3 regions of the Streptomyces sp. NPDC085931 genome follow, and region 1 is predicted to be linked to each of the others. Evidence: riboswitches for the same ligand, from Rfam matches in the RefSeq annotation. Region 1 holds a riboswitch; each other region holds the start of a gene.
The links. A riboswitch is a leader RNA that binds a small molecule or an ion and turns the genes downstream of it on or off. The one in region 1 is predicted to bind cobalamin.
Positions count from the first base shown of each region.

Region 2: it holds a riboswitch for cobalamin, as region 1 does, so the genes downstream of both, ACIGAN_RS24365 (ABC transporter substrate-binding protein) here and ACIGAN_RS11675 (ribonucleoside-diphosphate reductase subunit alpha) in region 1, are expected to answer to the same signal.
Region 3: it holds a riboswitch for cobalamin, as region 1 does, so the genes downstream of both, ACIGAN_RS15150 (energy-coupling factor ABC transporter permease) here and ACIGAN_RS11675 (ribonucleoside-diphosphate reductase subunit alpha) in region 1, are expected to answer to the same signal.

Region 1 covers NZ_JBITSK010000005.1:106,527-111,245, forward strand. Annotated here, with positions in the region: gene ACIGAN_RS11675 (ribonucleoside-diphosphate reductase subunit alpha) at 1-2,220, opposite strand, end outside; cobalamin riboswitch at 2,342-2,512, opposite strand; gene mctP (monocarboxylate uptake permease MctP) at 2,698-4,326, opposite strand; gene ACIGAN_RS11685 (DUF3311 domain-containing protein) at 4,323-4,589, opposite strand.
Region 2 covers NZ_JBITSK010000012.1:4,765-9,483, reverse strand. Annotated here, with positions in the region: gene ACIGAN_RS24370 (FecCD family ABC transporter permease) at 1-845, opposite strand, end outside; gene ACIGAN_RS24365 (ABC transporter substrate-binding protein) at 842-1,861, opposite strand; cobalamin riboswitch at 1,932-2,122, opposite strand; gene ACIGAN_RS24360 (CoA-binding protein) at 2,205-2,633, shown strand; gene ACIGAN_RS24355 (4-hydroxybenzoate 3-monooxygenase) at 2,699-3,922, shown strand; gene ACIGAN_RS24350 (ArsR/SmtB family transcription factor) at 4,044-4,403, opposite strand; gene ACIGAN_RS24345 (cation diffusion facilitator family transporter) at 4,466-4,719, shown strand, end outside.
Region 3 covers NZ_JBITSK010000006.1:391,215-395,933, forward strand. Annotated here, with positions in the region: gene ACIGAN_RS15130 (amidinotransferase) at 1-309, shown strand, start outside; gene ACIGAN_RS15135 (ATP-binding cassette domain-containing protein) at 297-1,184, opposite strand; gene cbiQ (cobalt ECF transporter T component CbiQ) at 1,181-1,930, opposite strand; gene ACIGAN_RS15145 (energy-coupling factor ABC transporter substrate-binding protein) at 1,937-2,305, opposite strand; gene ACIGAN_RS15150 (energy-coupling factor ABC transporter permease) at 2,302-2,997, opposite strand; cobalamin riboswitch at 3,027-3,212, opposite strand; gene ACIGAN_RS15155 (serine/threonine-protein kinase) at 3,291-4,719, opposite strand, start outside.

The DNA.
Region 1 (4,719 bases):
CAGCCCGGACTTCCAGGCGTAGGCGTACATCGAGGAGAGCTTTCCGATGGTCGGCGTCTCCAGGAAGAGGTTCAGGGACTGGGACTGGTCCAGGAAGGGGGTCCTGGCCGCCGCCATGTCGATCAGGCCGCGCTGCGGGATCTCCCAGGCCGTGCGGTAGAGCGCGCGGACGTCCTCGGGGATCCAGGCGAAGTCCTGCACCGAGCCGTTGGCCTCGCGCAGGGCCTCGCGGGTGCGGGCGTCCCACACGCCGAGCCGCTTCAGCTCCTCCACCAGGTAGGAGTTGACCTGGAGGAACTCGCCCGAGAGCGTCTCGCGCTTGAACAGGTTGGACACCTGCGGCTCGATGCACTCGTAGACGCCCGCGATGGAGGCGATGGTGGCCGTGGGCGCGATGGCCAGGAGCAGCGCGTTGCGCAGGCCGGTCGTGGCGATCCGCTCGCGCAGGGCCGCCCAGCGCTCCGGCCAGGTCAGCTCCACGTCGTAGTGGTCGGGGTGCAGCACGCCCCGGGCCGTGCGGGTCTTCTCCCACGCGGGCAGCGGGCCGCTGCGCTCGGCCAGGTCGGCGGAGGCCTCGTAGGCGGCGAGCATGATCCGCTCGGCGATCCGGGTGGACAGGGCCTTCGCCTCGGGCGAGTCGAAGGGCAGGCGCAGCTGGAAGAAGACGTCCTGCAGGCCCATCGCGCCGAGGCCGACCGGGCGCCAGCGGGCGTTGGAGCGGCCCGCCTGCTCGGTCGGGTAGAAGTTGATGTCGACGACCCGGTCGAGGAACGTCACGGCCGTGCGGACGGTCGCGTCCAGCCGCTCCCAGTCGATGTCCCCGTCGGCCACGAACGCGCCGAGGTTGACCGAGCCCAGGTTGCAGACTGCCGTCTCCCCGTCGCTGGTGACCTCCAGGATCTCCGTGCAGAGGTTGGAGGAGTGCACCACGTGGCCCGGCTCGGCGGTCTGGTTGGCGGTGCGGTTGGCGGCGTCCTTGAAGGTCATCCAGCCGTTGCCGGTCTGCGCCAGGGTGCGCATCATCCGGCCGTACAGCTCGCGCGCGGGCAGCGTCTTGCGCGCCAGGCCCTTCGCCTCGGCGGCCCGGTAGGCGGCGTCGAACTCCTCGCCCCACAGGTCCACCAGCTCGGGCACGTCCGCGGGGGAGAACAGCGACCACTGCGCGTCGGCGTTCACCCGCCGCATGAACTCGTCCGGCACCCAGTGCGCCAGGTTCAGGTTGTGCGTACGGCGGGCGTCCTCGCCGGTGTTGTCGCGCAGCTCCAGGAACTCCTCGATGTCGGAGTGCCACGTCTCCAGGTAGACCGCGGCGGCGCCCTTGCGGCGGCCGCCCTGGTTCACCGCGGCGACCGAGGCGTCGAGGGTCTTCAGGAACGGCACGATCCCGTTGGAGTGGCCGTTGGTGCCGCGGATCAGCGAACCCCGGGCCCGGACGCGGGAGTAGGCGATGCCGATGCCGCCGGCGTGCTTCGACAGGCGGGCGACCTGGTGGTAGCGGTCGTAGATGGAGTCCAGCTCGTCCTTGGGGGAGTCGAGGAGGTAGCAGGACGACATCTGGGGGTGCCGGGTGCCGGAGTTGAAGAGCGTGGGGGAGGAGGGGAGGTAGTCGAGGCGGCTCATCAGCCGGTAGAGCGCCGCGACCTCGTCCACCGCCCGTGCGGTGTCGTCCTCGGCGAGGCCGCTCGCCACGCGCAGCATGAAGTGCTGGGGCGTCTCGATCACCTTGCGGGTGATGGGGTGGCGCAGCAGGTAGCGGCTGTGCAGCGTGCGCAGGCCGAAGTAGCCGAAGCGGTCGTCGGCGGCGGTGTCGATCAGGGCGTCCAGCCGGGCCGCGTGGAGCCGGACGAAGTCGGCGGTGCGGTCGGCGATGAGCCCCTCGCGGTGGCCGACGGCGACCGACTCCGTGAAGGACGTGACGCCCTGGGAGGCGGCCTCGGCGCGGATGGAGACGGTCAGCAGCCGGGCGGCCAGCCGGGAGTAGGCGGGGTCCTCGGAGATGAGACCGGCGGCCGCCTCGGTCGCCAGCTCGCGCAACTCCGTCTCGTCCGCCCGCGCGGACCGGCCGCGCAGGGCGGCGGCGGCGACCCGGCCCGGGTCGGCGTCGGGGAGGTCGGCGGTCAGCTCGGTGAGGGTCCGCAACAGGGCGGCACCGGAGGCGTCGTGCGCTTCTTCCGCGGTTTCGTCGGCGGCTGAGACCGGATCGGCTGGCGCGATGGTCACGTGGGGCTCTCCCTCGCTCGGCACGGGGCCTCGTCGAGGGCAGGGGGCAGCACACGAGCGCACGCGGCGTCGCGTCCACCGGCCCATTCCACGAGGCCCGGACGTCAGGCACACCGGCCGGGTGGCCGGGTGCGCCGTCGGCAGGTCCTCGGACTGACGCCCATGCGCCTATAAGGGCATGGGTACACCGTTGCGGGACAGTTCCGGATTCGCACCGGATTCCCCTGCGGCGACAGCGAGCATGAGCATACATCTTGTGCCGGGTTCGGAGACCACCCCCAGATGTTGTGTCGCACTGGTTTCAGAGGGTCAGCCGGCGGGTGTGCAGAGTGATCTTCACCGCGATCTTCACCGGGCGTGGCACCGGCGCCGGGCGAGGGACCGCGGGCGAACGACGGCGGGCCGCCGCGAGGTGTCTCACGGCGGCCCGCTGCGGGTCGTTCGTCGTGCGGGGCGCGGTGCCGGGCGCCCCGGAGGTCAGTGCGAGGAACCGGCCGTGGCCGGCGGCAGCTCCACCTGCACCCCCGGGTCGCCCGCGTCCGCCGTGTAGTCCTCCGGCTTGGTCTCGTCGATGCCGTCGGGGGCCTTCAGGGCCTTGAGGACGAACGTCAGGACCACCGTCACCACCACGTTCAGCACGAACGCCGTGAGGCCGATGTAGCCGATCTCGCCGATGCCGGGGATCTCCTTGGAGGACCCGCCGAAGTGCTTCTGCGTGGGCGAGGCGACGCCGTACGCGGCGACCGTGCCGTAGACCATGCCGACCGCCCAGCCCGCGAGCAGCGCCCAGCGGTGGAACCAGCGGGTGAACAGGCCGCCGACCAGGGCCGGGAAGGTCTGCAGGATCCAGATGCCGCCCAGCAGCTGGAAGTTGATGGCGACCGTCTTGTCCATGGTGAGGACGAAGGCCAGCGCGCCCACCTTCACCAGCAGGGACACCAGCTTGGAGACCTTGGTCTCCTGCTCGGGCGTCGCGTCCGGCTTGATGAAGTCCTTGTAGATGTTGCGCGTGAAGAGGTTCGCGGCCGCGATGGACATGATGGCCGCCGGCACCAGCGCGCCGATGCCGATCGCCGCGAACGCCACGCCCGCGAACCAGTCCGGGAACATCGTCTCGAACAGCTGCGGAATCGCCAGCTGCCCGTTCTGCACCTTGATGCCGGCCGCGATCGCCATGAACCCGAGCAGCGCCAGCAGACCCAGCATCAGCGAGTACAGCGGCAGGATCGTGGTGTTGCGGCGGATCACCTCACGGCTCTTGGAGGACAGCGTCGCCGTGATGGAGTGCGGGTACATGAACAGCGCCAGGGCGGAGCCCAGCGCCAGCGTGGCGTACGTCCACTGGCCCGTCTCCGGCGGCGTCAGCGCACCGCGCGGCGCACCCGTCGCCGGGTTGGTCTGGCTGAACGCGTCGCCCGCCTTGGCGAAGATGTCGTCGAAACCGCCCAGCTTGATCGGGATGTAGATGATCGCCACCGCGATGACGATGTAGATCAGCGTGTCCTTCACGAACGCGATCAGCGCGGGCGCCCGCAGACCCGACGAGTACGTGTAGGCCGCCAGCACGCCGAAGGCGATCAGCAGCGGCAGGTCCTTGATGAACCAGTTGGTGTCCTCGCCGCCGCCGACGCCCATCACGTCCAGCACGGCCTGGATGCCGACCAGCTGGAGCGCGATGTACGGCATCGTCGCCAGGATGCCGGTCAGCGCCACGGCCAGGGACAGCCCCTTGGAGCCGAAGCGGCCGCGCACAAAGTCGGAGGTCGTCACGTAGCCGTGCTTGTGGGAGACCGACCACAGGCGCGGCAGGAACGTGAAGATCAGCGGGTAGACCAGGATCGTGTAGGGCACCGCGAAGAAGCCCGCCGCGCCCGCCGCGTAGATCGCCGCCGGCACGGCCACGAAGGTGTACGCCGTGTACAGGTCACCGCCGAGCAGGAACCAGGTGATCCAGGTGCCGAACGAGCGGCCGCCGAGGCCCCACTCGTCCAGGCTGTGCTCGTTCTCGGCCTTACGCCAGCGCGCGGCCAGGAAGCCCATGACCGTGACGGCCAGGAAGAAGAAGATGAAGACGGCGAGTGCGACGCCGTTCACGCCGTCCTTCACTGCGACGCACCGCCCTTCGAGGCCGAGCGGGCGCGCTGGTCACGCTGCCACAGCTTGAAGGCGATCATGGTCAGCGCCGTGGAGATCAGCACCCACGCCATCTGGTACCAGTAGAAGAACGGGATGCCGATGAAGGCCGGGTCGGTCTTGGCGTACGACCCGACCCACAGCATGGCAACGAAGGGCGCTATGAGACAGACGGCGATGACGACGCGCGTCGGCGTCACCACCGGCCCTCTGCTGACTTCCGGGGCTTGCGACATCAGGCGGCTCCGTCCCCTCAAGTGATCACCTGGGCAATGCGCAGGCAATCTAGGTCAGGGTGTGCCGGGAGCGGAACCCCTCGTCCGCAATGCGGTACCCAAAAGAAACCGGAGGCCGCGGCGGGCCGGT
Region 2 (4,719 bases), on a different contig from region 1:
AGGACCAGCCCGACGAAGCCGATCGCGCCGGCCGAGCTGACCAGCGCGGCCGTGAGCAGGGCCGTGACGCACAGCAGCACCAGGCGGGTGCGGGCCACGGACACCCCGAGCGCGGCCGCCGCGTCCTGGCCGAAGGCGAAGGCGTCGAGGGTACGGGCGTAGGCGAGGCACACCACCAGGGCCACGGCCAGCACCGCCAGGCACAGCCACACGTCGGTCCAGCCGACGCCGCCGAGGGAGCCCAGGAGCCAGAACAGCACGCCCCGGGTCGTCTCGGCGTCGGCGGAGGTCATCACCACGAAGGACGTGAGCGCCGAGAACAGCTGCATGGCGGCGACCCCGGCGAGGACCACCCGGTCGGTGCTGCCGCCCAGGGTGTGGCTGAGCAGCAGGACCAGCGCGAAGGAGACCAGCGCCCCGATGAAGGCGCCCGCGGAGACGGAGACGGCACCGCCGCCCGCGCCGAGCACGACGACGAGGACCGCGCCGGTGGAGGCGCCCGAGGAGACCCCGAGCACGAAGGGGTCGGCGAGCGGGTTGCGCAGCAGCGACTGCATCACCGCCCCGCACACGGCGAGTCCGGCTCCGCAGACGGCGGCGAGCAGGGTGCGCGGCAGCCGCAGCTGCCAGACGATGCCGTCCCGGATCGGTGTCAGGCCGGAATGGCCGAGGCCGAGATGGGCGGCCACCACGGACCACACGTCACCGACCCCGATGTCGGCGGGGCCGATGGTGATGGCGATCGCGAGGGAGGCGGCGAGTGCGACAGCCCCGGCCGCGCCCAGGGCGAGCCCGGCCCCGCGGCGGGACCGGGCCCCGGCGTCCGGAAGGCCCGGGGCGGTCACTTCACCAGGCCGAACCGGCGCAGCCCGGCGGCGACGCGCTCCACGCCCTCCACCGTGCGGATGGTCGGGTTCATGGCCTGGCCGCTGAGCAGCACGTACCGCTTGTGCCGGACGGCGTCCATGTTCTTCGTGGCCGGGTTGGACTCCAGGAAGGCGATCTTCTTCGCGGCCGACTCGGCGGTCTGCGACGTGCGGGTCAGGTCGCCGATGACGAGGACGTCGGGGTCGCGGTCGGCGACCGTCTCCCAGTTGATCTGCGGCCACTCCTGGTGTGTGTCGTCGAAGACGTTCCTCGCGCCGAGGGAGCGGGTGATGATGCCGGGCGCCCCGCAACAGCCCGCCATGTAGGGCGACTCGGAGTTGGCGAACCAGTACAGGAGGGTCACGTCGGAGGCGTCGACCCCCGCGGTGGCCTTCTCCATCCGCTGCCGGAGGGAGGCCACGAGCTCGTCGCCGCGCTCCTTCACGCCGAAGACGGCCGCGAGGTCGCGCACTTCCCCGTAGACCGCGTCCATGCCGAGAGCCTTGTCGCGGGCGCCGTCACCGCCGCCCGAGTTGTCCTTGCCGGCGCAGTCGGACGGGGAGACGTAGGTCGGGACGCCGAGCTTTTCGAACTGCTCGCGTGTGGCGACGCCGCCCTGGCCGAGGGTGGAGACGAAGGAGGCGGTGACGAAGTCCGGGTCCGCGTCCAGGACCCGCTCGAAGGAGGGGGTGCCGTCGGCGATGCGCGGCACGCGCGCGTTGTCCTTCTCCAGTCCCTTCAGCACGGGGTCGGTCCAGGTGGCCGTGCCCGCGAGGCGGTCGGCGAGGCCGAGGGGGAGCAGGATCTCGGTGCTGCCCTGGTCGAGGGAGACGGCGTGCCGGGGCGGGGCGCCGACCCGCACCTCGTGGCCGCAGTTGACGAGGGTGGCCGCGGCGGCCTTCGCTGGGGCGGGCTCGGCGTCGCCGCAGCCGGTCAGGAGCAGGGAGCCGGCCGCGAGCAGCACGGCGGCACGGGCGGGTGGGGCGAGGGGCACGGGGAACCAGTCCTCAGTCGTCGAGGGCCCGATCGCGGAGCCCGGTCGTACGGTGCTCCCCCGCCGCGCACCGGCCGCGGGGGCCGCCAGCAGGTCTTCGGACTCGGGTTCACCCGGAGCGGAGCGCCTTCCCGGACGTCCGTGCCGGAGTCCAGTGGCCGAGGCCCCGCCCGTCCCCCTCACCGCTGCGCGTCAGTTCCGGATTTCCACCGGATTCCCTGACCCACGTACATGGGTTCGACTGGCCTCGGCAAGCTATCACGGCGGTTCGCGGGGAATCAGCGCGCGCCCCGCGTCGTTGCCCGGACAGCAGTTCAGCCACGACGTTCCGAGGAGGCCGCCGGTGTACGGCGACGACGCAACGGTCCGCAGGATTCTCGACGAGCTCGGCGACACCTGGGCCGTGGTGGGCCTGTCGTCCAACCGGCAGCGCGCGGCGTACGGCGTCGCGGCCGTGCTCCAGCGCTACGGCAAGCGGGTCGTGCCGGTGCATCCGAAGGCCGAGCCGGTGCACGGCGAGCAGGGGTACGCGAGCCTGGCGGACATCCCCTTCGACGTGGACGTCGTGGACGTCTTCGTCAACAGCGAGCTGGCCGGAGCCGTCGCGGACGAGGCGGTCGCCAAGGGCGCCGAGGGCGTCTGGTTCCAGCTGGGCGTCGTCGACGAGGCGGCTTTCGAGCGGACCCGGGCCGCGGGCTTGGAGATGGTGATGGACCGCTGCCCGGCGATCGAGATCCCGCGGCTCGGCCGGGGCGGCGCGCAGGGTTCCTGAGGCGCTCCCCGGACGGGCGCCCCGAACGTGCCCGTCCCCGGGCGGGGGCCTCCATAATGAGCGGCATGACCCAGCCACCGCCGCCTGCCGACTCCGGCGCCCCGCAACGCGTTCCGGTCGTCATCGTGGGCGCCGGCCCCGCCGGTCTGACCGTCGGCAACATCCTGCAGGCCGCCGGGGTGGACTGCCTGGTCCTGGAGACCGAGACGCGCAAGTTCATCGAACAGCGGCCCCGGGCCGGGGTCATCGAGGAGTGGGCCGTACGGGGGCTGGAGAAGCGGGGCCTCGCCCGCAATCTGCTGGACCGGGCGGAACTGCACACCGCGTGCGAGTTCCGCTTCGACGGGGAGCGCTACCGCTTCTCCTACGGCGAGCTGACGGGCAGCCATCACTTCGTCTACCCGCAGCCGTTGCTGGTGACGGACCTGGTCCGCGAGTACGCCGAAGTGCGCGGCGGCCGGATCGTCTTCGGCGTCCGGGACGTACGGTTGCACGACCTCGACTCCGACCGGCCCTCGGTGTCGTACGCCTGCCCGGACACGGGCGAACGGCAGGTCGTGCGCACGGAGTTCGTCGCCGGGTGCGACGGGGCGCGCGGGGTGACCCGGGCGTCGCTGCCCCCGGACCGGGTCCGGATCGCCCGGCACGACTACGGCATCGGCTGGCTGGCCCTGCTCGCCGAGGCCCCGCCGTCCGCGGACTGCGTGCTGTTCGGCTGTCACGCCCGCGGGTTCGCCGGCCAGATGCCGCGCAGCCCGGAGGTGACCCGCTACTACCTGCAGTGCCCGCCGGGCGACGACCCGGAGAACTGGCCGCACGAGCGGGTCTGGGCGGAGCTCCGGGAGCGGCTCGGGGCGTCCGGCGCGCCGCCGCTGACGGAGGGGCGGCTGATCGAGAAGCGTGTGCTGGACATGCACGACTACGTGGTCGAGCCGATGGTGCACGGCCGGCTCTTCCTGGCCGGTGACGCGGCCCATCTGGTCGCGCCCATCGCCGCCAAGGGCATGAACCTCGCCCTGCACGACGCCTTCCTGCTGGGTGACGCGCTGGTGGACCGGCTGACCCGGGGCGAGGGCGGCGGCCTGGCCGGCTATGCCCGGGCCTGTCTGCGGCGCGTGTGGGACTACCAGGAGTTCTCGCAGTGGCTGTCCGAGGTGTACCACGGCACGGCGGCGGGTGATCCGTTCCGCGCGGGCACCACGCTGGCCCGGCTGCGCCGCCTGTTCACCTCGCCCGCGGCGGCGGCCGCCTTCGCCGAGCAGTACCTGGGGACGGCCGCACGCTACTGACTTGTCGTGCGACGGCCGCACGATACTGACTCGGTCGTGCGACGGCCACGCGCTATGGACTCGGTCGTGCGACGGCCGCGCGGTCCTGACTCAGTCCTACGACGCGCCGCGCGGTCCTGACTCAGTCGTGCGGGGGACGGTCGGCGATCCGGTGGTCCGCCACGTTCAGCGCCTCGTCCACGAGCCGGCGCAGATGGCCGTCGCGGAGTGAGTAGACGACCCGGCGGCCCTCCTTGCGGGTGTTCACCAGGCCGGCCAGGCGCAGTCGGGCCAGGTGCTGGCTGACGGCCGGGCGGGCCGCCCCGCACGCCTCGGTGAGCGTCGTGACATCGGCCTCTCCCCCGCTCAGCACGTGCAGCAGGGCGAGCCGGGTCCGGTCCCCGAGCAGCGCCAGCCGTTCGGCGGCCAGCGCGAACTGCTCCTCGCCGGGGCTGCGCTGATGCGCATGGTGCGCAGATGACAGGTGCATGCGTGCGCTCATACGCACATAATGGCGCCGAGGACGCGTGCGCGTCCACTCGCCCGCACCGGAAGGGAACCCCCGTGAGCGACCGGCACGAGCACTCCCACCCGCACAGCCGCCCCCACGACCACGGGCACGCCCACGCACACGCCCACGTCCACGTCCACGTCCACGGCCGTGCGCGCGACGGCCGGCACGGCCTGCGCCACCGCCTGGCGCACCTGCTCACCCCGCACTCCCACGAGACGGCCGACAAGGTCGACTCCGCGCTGGAGTCCTCCGCGCGCGGCATGCGGGCGCTGTGGGTCTCGCTCGCGGTGCTCGGCGCGACGGC
Region 3 (4,719 bases), on a different contig from region 1:
CCCGACCACCTCCCCGACGTCCTCGACTCCTGGGACGTGCTGGTCGCGCCCGAACCGGACCCGATCGACGAGCGGCTGCTCAAGGTCACCTCGATGTGCGGCAAGTGGCTCAGCATGAACGTGCTCATGGTCGACGAGAAGCGGGTCATCGCCGAACGGCACCACACCGGCATGCTGCGCGCCCTGGAGCAGTGGGGCTTCGAGCCGATCCCCTGCGACCTGCTGCACTACGCACCCTTCGGCGGCTCGTTCCACTGCGCGACCCTGGACGTGCGGCGCCGCGGCACGCTCCAGTCCTACTTCGACTGACCGCGCCGGGACACCACGCCCGGGGCCCCGGCCGCCCCCGGCCGCCCGGTGGCCAGGGCGGCGAGTTCGGCGGGCGTGCGCGGCCCCGGGTCCGTGCCGGCCAGCAACCCCTGGGCGCGCAGCAGTTCGGCCGCGGCGGCGCCCCACGGCAGCCGCAGCCCCGCCGCGCGCAGCAGGTCCGTGCGGGCCAGCACCGTGGGCGCGGGGCCGGTGCGGACGCCGGACGGGGTGAGCAGCGCCGCGTCGTCGGCCCAGGCCAGCGCGAGATCCACGTCGTGGGTGGCCATCACCACCGTGGTGCCGGTGGCGCGGAGCCCGTCGAGCGTGGCGAGGAGCCGTTCCTGCCCGTCGGGGTCGAGTCCGGCCGTCGGCTCGTCGAGGATCAGGACCCGGGGCCGCATGGCGACCGCGCCCGCGATGGCCGTGCGCTTGCGCTGCCCGTAGGAGAGCAGGTGCGTGGGGCGGTCGGCCAGGGCGGTGATGTCCAGGGCGGCGAGCGCCTCCGCCACCCGCGCCCGCACCCGGGCGTGGTCCAGGCCGAGATTGAGCGGACCGAACGACACGTCCTGCTCGACCGAGGCGGCGAACAGCTGGTCGTCCGGGTCCTGCACCACCAGCTGCACGGTCGTGCGCAGCCGGGTCAGGCCCTTGCGGTCGTACGTCACCGGCTGCCCGTCGACCGTCAGCCGGCCCTCGTGCGGCCTCAGTCCGCCGCTCAGCAGGCGCATCAGGGTCGTCTTGCCGCTGCCGTTGCGGCCGAGCAGCGCCAGCGCGCGCCCCTCACGGATGTCGAAGTCGAGGCCGCTGAGCACGGGCGGGCCGTCCTCGTAGCCGAAGGACGCGCCGCGCAGGGCGACGAGGGCGGGCTCGCTCATGTCAGCGGCCTTTCCAGGACGAAGGTCAGGACGGTCAGCGCCACGAGCAGGGCACCACCGGCGGCCGTGAAGCGGGCGGAGACCCGGGCCTGCGGCACCAGCACGCGCAGGGTGCCGTCGTAGCCGCGCCCGGCGAGTCCGGCCTGCAGGCGGGCGGCACGGTCGAAGGCCCGCACGAACGCGGTGGCGCCCAGACCGGCCAGGGAGCGCCATTCCGCGGCCCGGCTGGTGTGGCCGAGCCGCGCGGCCTGGGCCTCCCGGACGCGGCGCACGGTGTCCAGCAGCAGGAAGCTCATCCGGTACGTCACCAGCGCCACGTCGACGACCGGCGCGGGCACCCCGGCCCGGACCAGCCGCGGCAGCAGATCGGACAGGGGGGTGGTGAAGGCGAACAGCAGCACGCCCAGGGAGGCCGCCGAGGTGCGCAGCAGCAACTCCCCGGCCCGCACGGGACCGTCACCGGCGAGGGAGACGAAACCGTCCGGGCCGCCGATCCGGACCAGCAGCGGGAGCGCGCCGGTGACGCAGAAGCCCAGCGGCACCCGGTAGGCCCGCCACAGCCGCCGGCCCGGCACGCCCGCCGGCCCCAGCAGCAGCGCCAGGGCCGTCACCAGCACCAGCGCCGCGCCCGGCCAGGGCGGCAGCGAGATCGCGAGCACGGTGAGACCGAGCCCGAGCACGGCCTTGTCCACGGGGTGGCGGCGGCGCCAGCGGCTGCTGTGCGCCGCCGCGTCGATCGGCAGCACCCGGGCTCAGTCCCGGCCGTCGGCGGGCTTCCCGGCCGCGCCGGCGGGCGCGCTCCCGGCTTCCCGCTCCAGCGCGCGCTGTTCGCCCTGGCGCCGTCCCCGGCGCAGGCCGAAGTAGTAGGCGAGGACACCGGCGCCGAGCGCGGCCTGGAGGGAGAACAGGGCCGACTCGATCTCCCCGGACGGCGGTTCGTACAGCGGGGAGAACCACGGCTCGTAGTCCGGCTCGATCTCGGTGATCGCGGTCTCGGCCTCGCCGTCGGCGCCCGCGAACGGCTCGTCCTTGTGGTCGCCGAGGCCGAGGGCCAGCGGCAGCACCGCCAGGGCGGCCACGACGAGCAGCAGCAGCAGGTTGATCCTCGTGTTCCGGCTCATCGCGCCACCGCCTCCGTCCGGGCCTCGCGCGCGCCGGACAGCACGCCCAGCCGGGACAGTTCACCCTTGCTGGACTGCACCAGCAGCCGCATCACGAGCACCGTCAGCAGCCCTTCGCTGACCGCGAGGGGGAGCTGGGTGACGGCGAAGATGGACCCGAACTTGCCGAGCGCGCCCAGGAATCCGCTGCCCGGGTCGGGGAAGGCGAGCGCCAGCTGCACGCTGGTGACGCAGTAGGTGGACAGGTCGGCGACGAACGCCCCGCAGAACACGGTCACCATGAGCGGCACGCCGTAGCGGCGCAGCAGCCGGTAGACGGCGTAGCCGGCCCAGGGCCCGACGATCGCCATGGAGAAGACGTTGGCGCCGAGCGTGGTGAGCCCGCCGTGCGCCAGCAGCAGCGCCTGGAACAGCAGGGTGATGGTGCCCAGCACCGCCATCACGGGCGGCCGGAACAGGATGGCCCCCAGACCGGTGCCCGTGGGGTGCGAGCAACTGCCGGTGACGGACGGCAGTTTCAGCGCCGACAGGACGAACGTGAAGGCACCGGAGGCTCCGAGGAGCAGGGTGCTCTCGGGGTGCTCGCGCACTTCACGGGTGAGTGACCGGACTCCGTGGACGACGAACGGCGCCGACGCGACGCCCCAGGCGGCCGCGTGCACCGGAGGCAGAAAACCCTCGGCTATGTGCATGGCTCAGCAGACCCTCTCCAGCACCTCGTGGATGGTTGACGCGCCTTGGCCGGTCTCCTGGCTGACGGGTACCACCGCCCGGACTCCGCCTTCCCGGGTCACGAGGACCCAGTGGCTGCCCGCGAGGGCCGGAGCCGGACTTCCCGATTCACAGTGGCGAGGGCCGCACCGGCATCACACCGGATTTCCCGTTCACCAAGGCGTGGTGACAATAAGGCCGCCGTAAGGGCGATGACAAGCCGCCCCAGGGGGCGCGCGAGGGGGCGCCCGCTCGCACACCGGCGCAGGCCCGCTCAGTCGTCTCCCTCGGCACCGTCGTCGTCCGCGTCCTCCCCGCCGTCCGCCGGGACCTGCGCAGGCCGCTGCCCCGGCTGCTCCACCTGTTCCACGCCGCCCGCGCCCGGCTCCCGTGCCGGGCTCGACGGGCCGGGCGTCGGCTCGGCCGGGCCCGGGGCGGCGGGCGCCTCGGGGGACGGGGTGACATCGCCCACGGTGCCGGCGGCCGGCGTCGCGCCGCTCCCCGCGGTGGACGTCACCGGTCCGGCGGAGGCCGCGGACCTCGGCTCCGCGGGGGCCGCCGGACTGCTCGCGGACGGGGAGGCGTCGGGTTCGGTGCCCTTCGTCGCGGTGTCCTCGGGCGCGAACCACACCATGCCGAGGTACATCGCCGCGAGGAACAGGGCCGCGGCGGCGGCCGTGACCGCCAGACGCGACCGGCCGTCCGAGCCGCCCCGCGCACGGTTGGCCGCCCCGCCCCGCGCCCGACTGCCCGTCCCGCCCAGGGCGCGGGTGCCCGGCCCGCCCTGCGGACCGCTGCCCGTCCCGCCGCGCGGCGCCGCGCGGCGGGCCCGCCCGCCCGGGGCGGTGCGCGACCCCGTGGGCAGCGCGTACGTGACCGGGGCGCCGGTCCCGGCCGGTGCGTGGGCCCCCGGGACCGGGGACGGCGCCGGGGAGGTCGCCGGGGACGCGGCCGCCGGCAGCGGCTCGGGCCGGCCCTGCCAGGCACCGCCGGCGAACCACTCGGCGGCCTGCTGGGCCGACGGCCGGTCCTCGGGCTGCTTGGCGAGCAGCCCCAGCAGGTAGTTCTCGAACGCCGGCGGCAGACCGGCGACGCCGAGCTCGCGGGGCGGCACGGGGGCGGCGTCGAGATGCTGGTGCAGGAGCGCGACGGCGGTGTCGGCCTCGAACGGCGGGCGGCCGCTGAGCAACTGGTAGAGCACGCAGCCCAGGGAGTACATGTCGGAGGCGGGGCCGGCCGGCTTGCCCAGGGCGCGCTCCGGCGCGAGGTAGAGGCCGGTGCCGACGATCTGCCCGGTCGCGGTGAGCGCGGCGCCGGGGTCGTCGAGGAAGCGGGCGATGCCGAAGTCGCCGATCTTCAGGGTGCCGTGGTGGTCCAGCAGGAGGTTGGCGGGCTTGATGTCGCGGTGCACGATGCCCTGCCCGTGCGCGGCGGCGAGCCCCGCGGCGGCCTGGGCGGCGAGGTCGGCCACCCGGCCGGCCGGGAGCGCGCCCGACGCGGCCAGCACCCCGGCGAGGCTGTCGCCCTCGACCAGCTCCATCACCAGGTACAGCCGGTTGTCGTACTCGCCGAAGTCGAGCACGCCGACCAGGTTCGGGTGGTTGAGACGCCCGGCGGTCTGGGCCTCCAGGCGGAACCGGGAGGCCGCCGTGGCGTCGGTGTCCTGGGGCAGCAGCAGCTTGACGGCCACCGCTCGGGCGAGC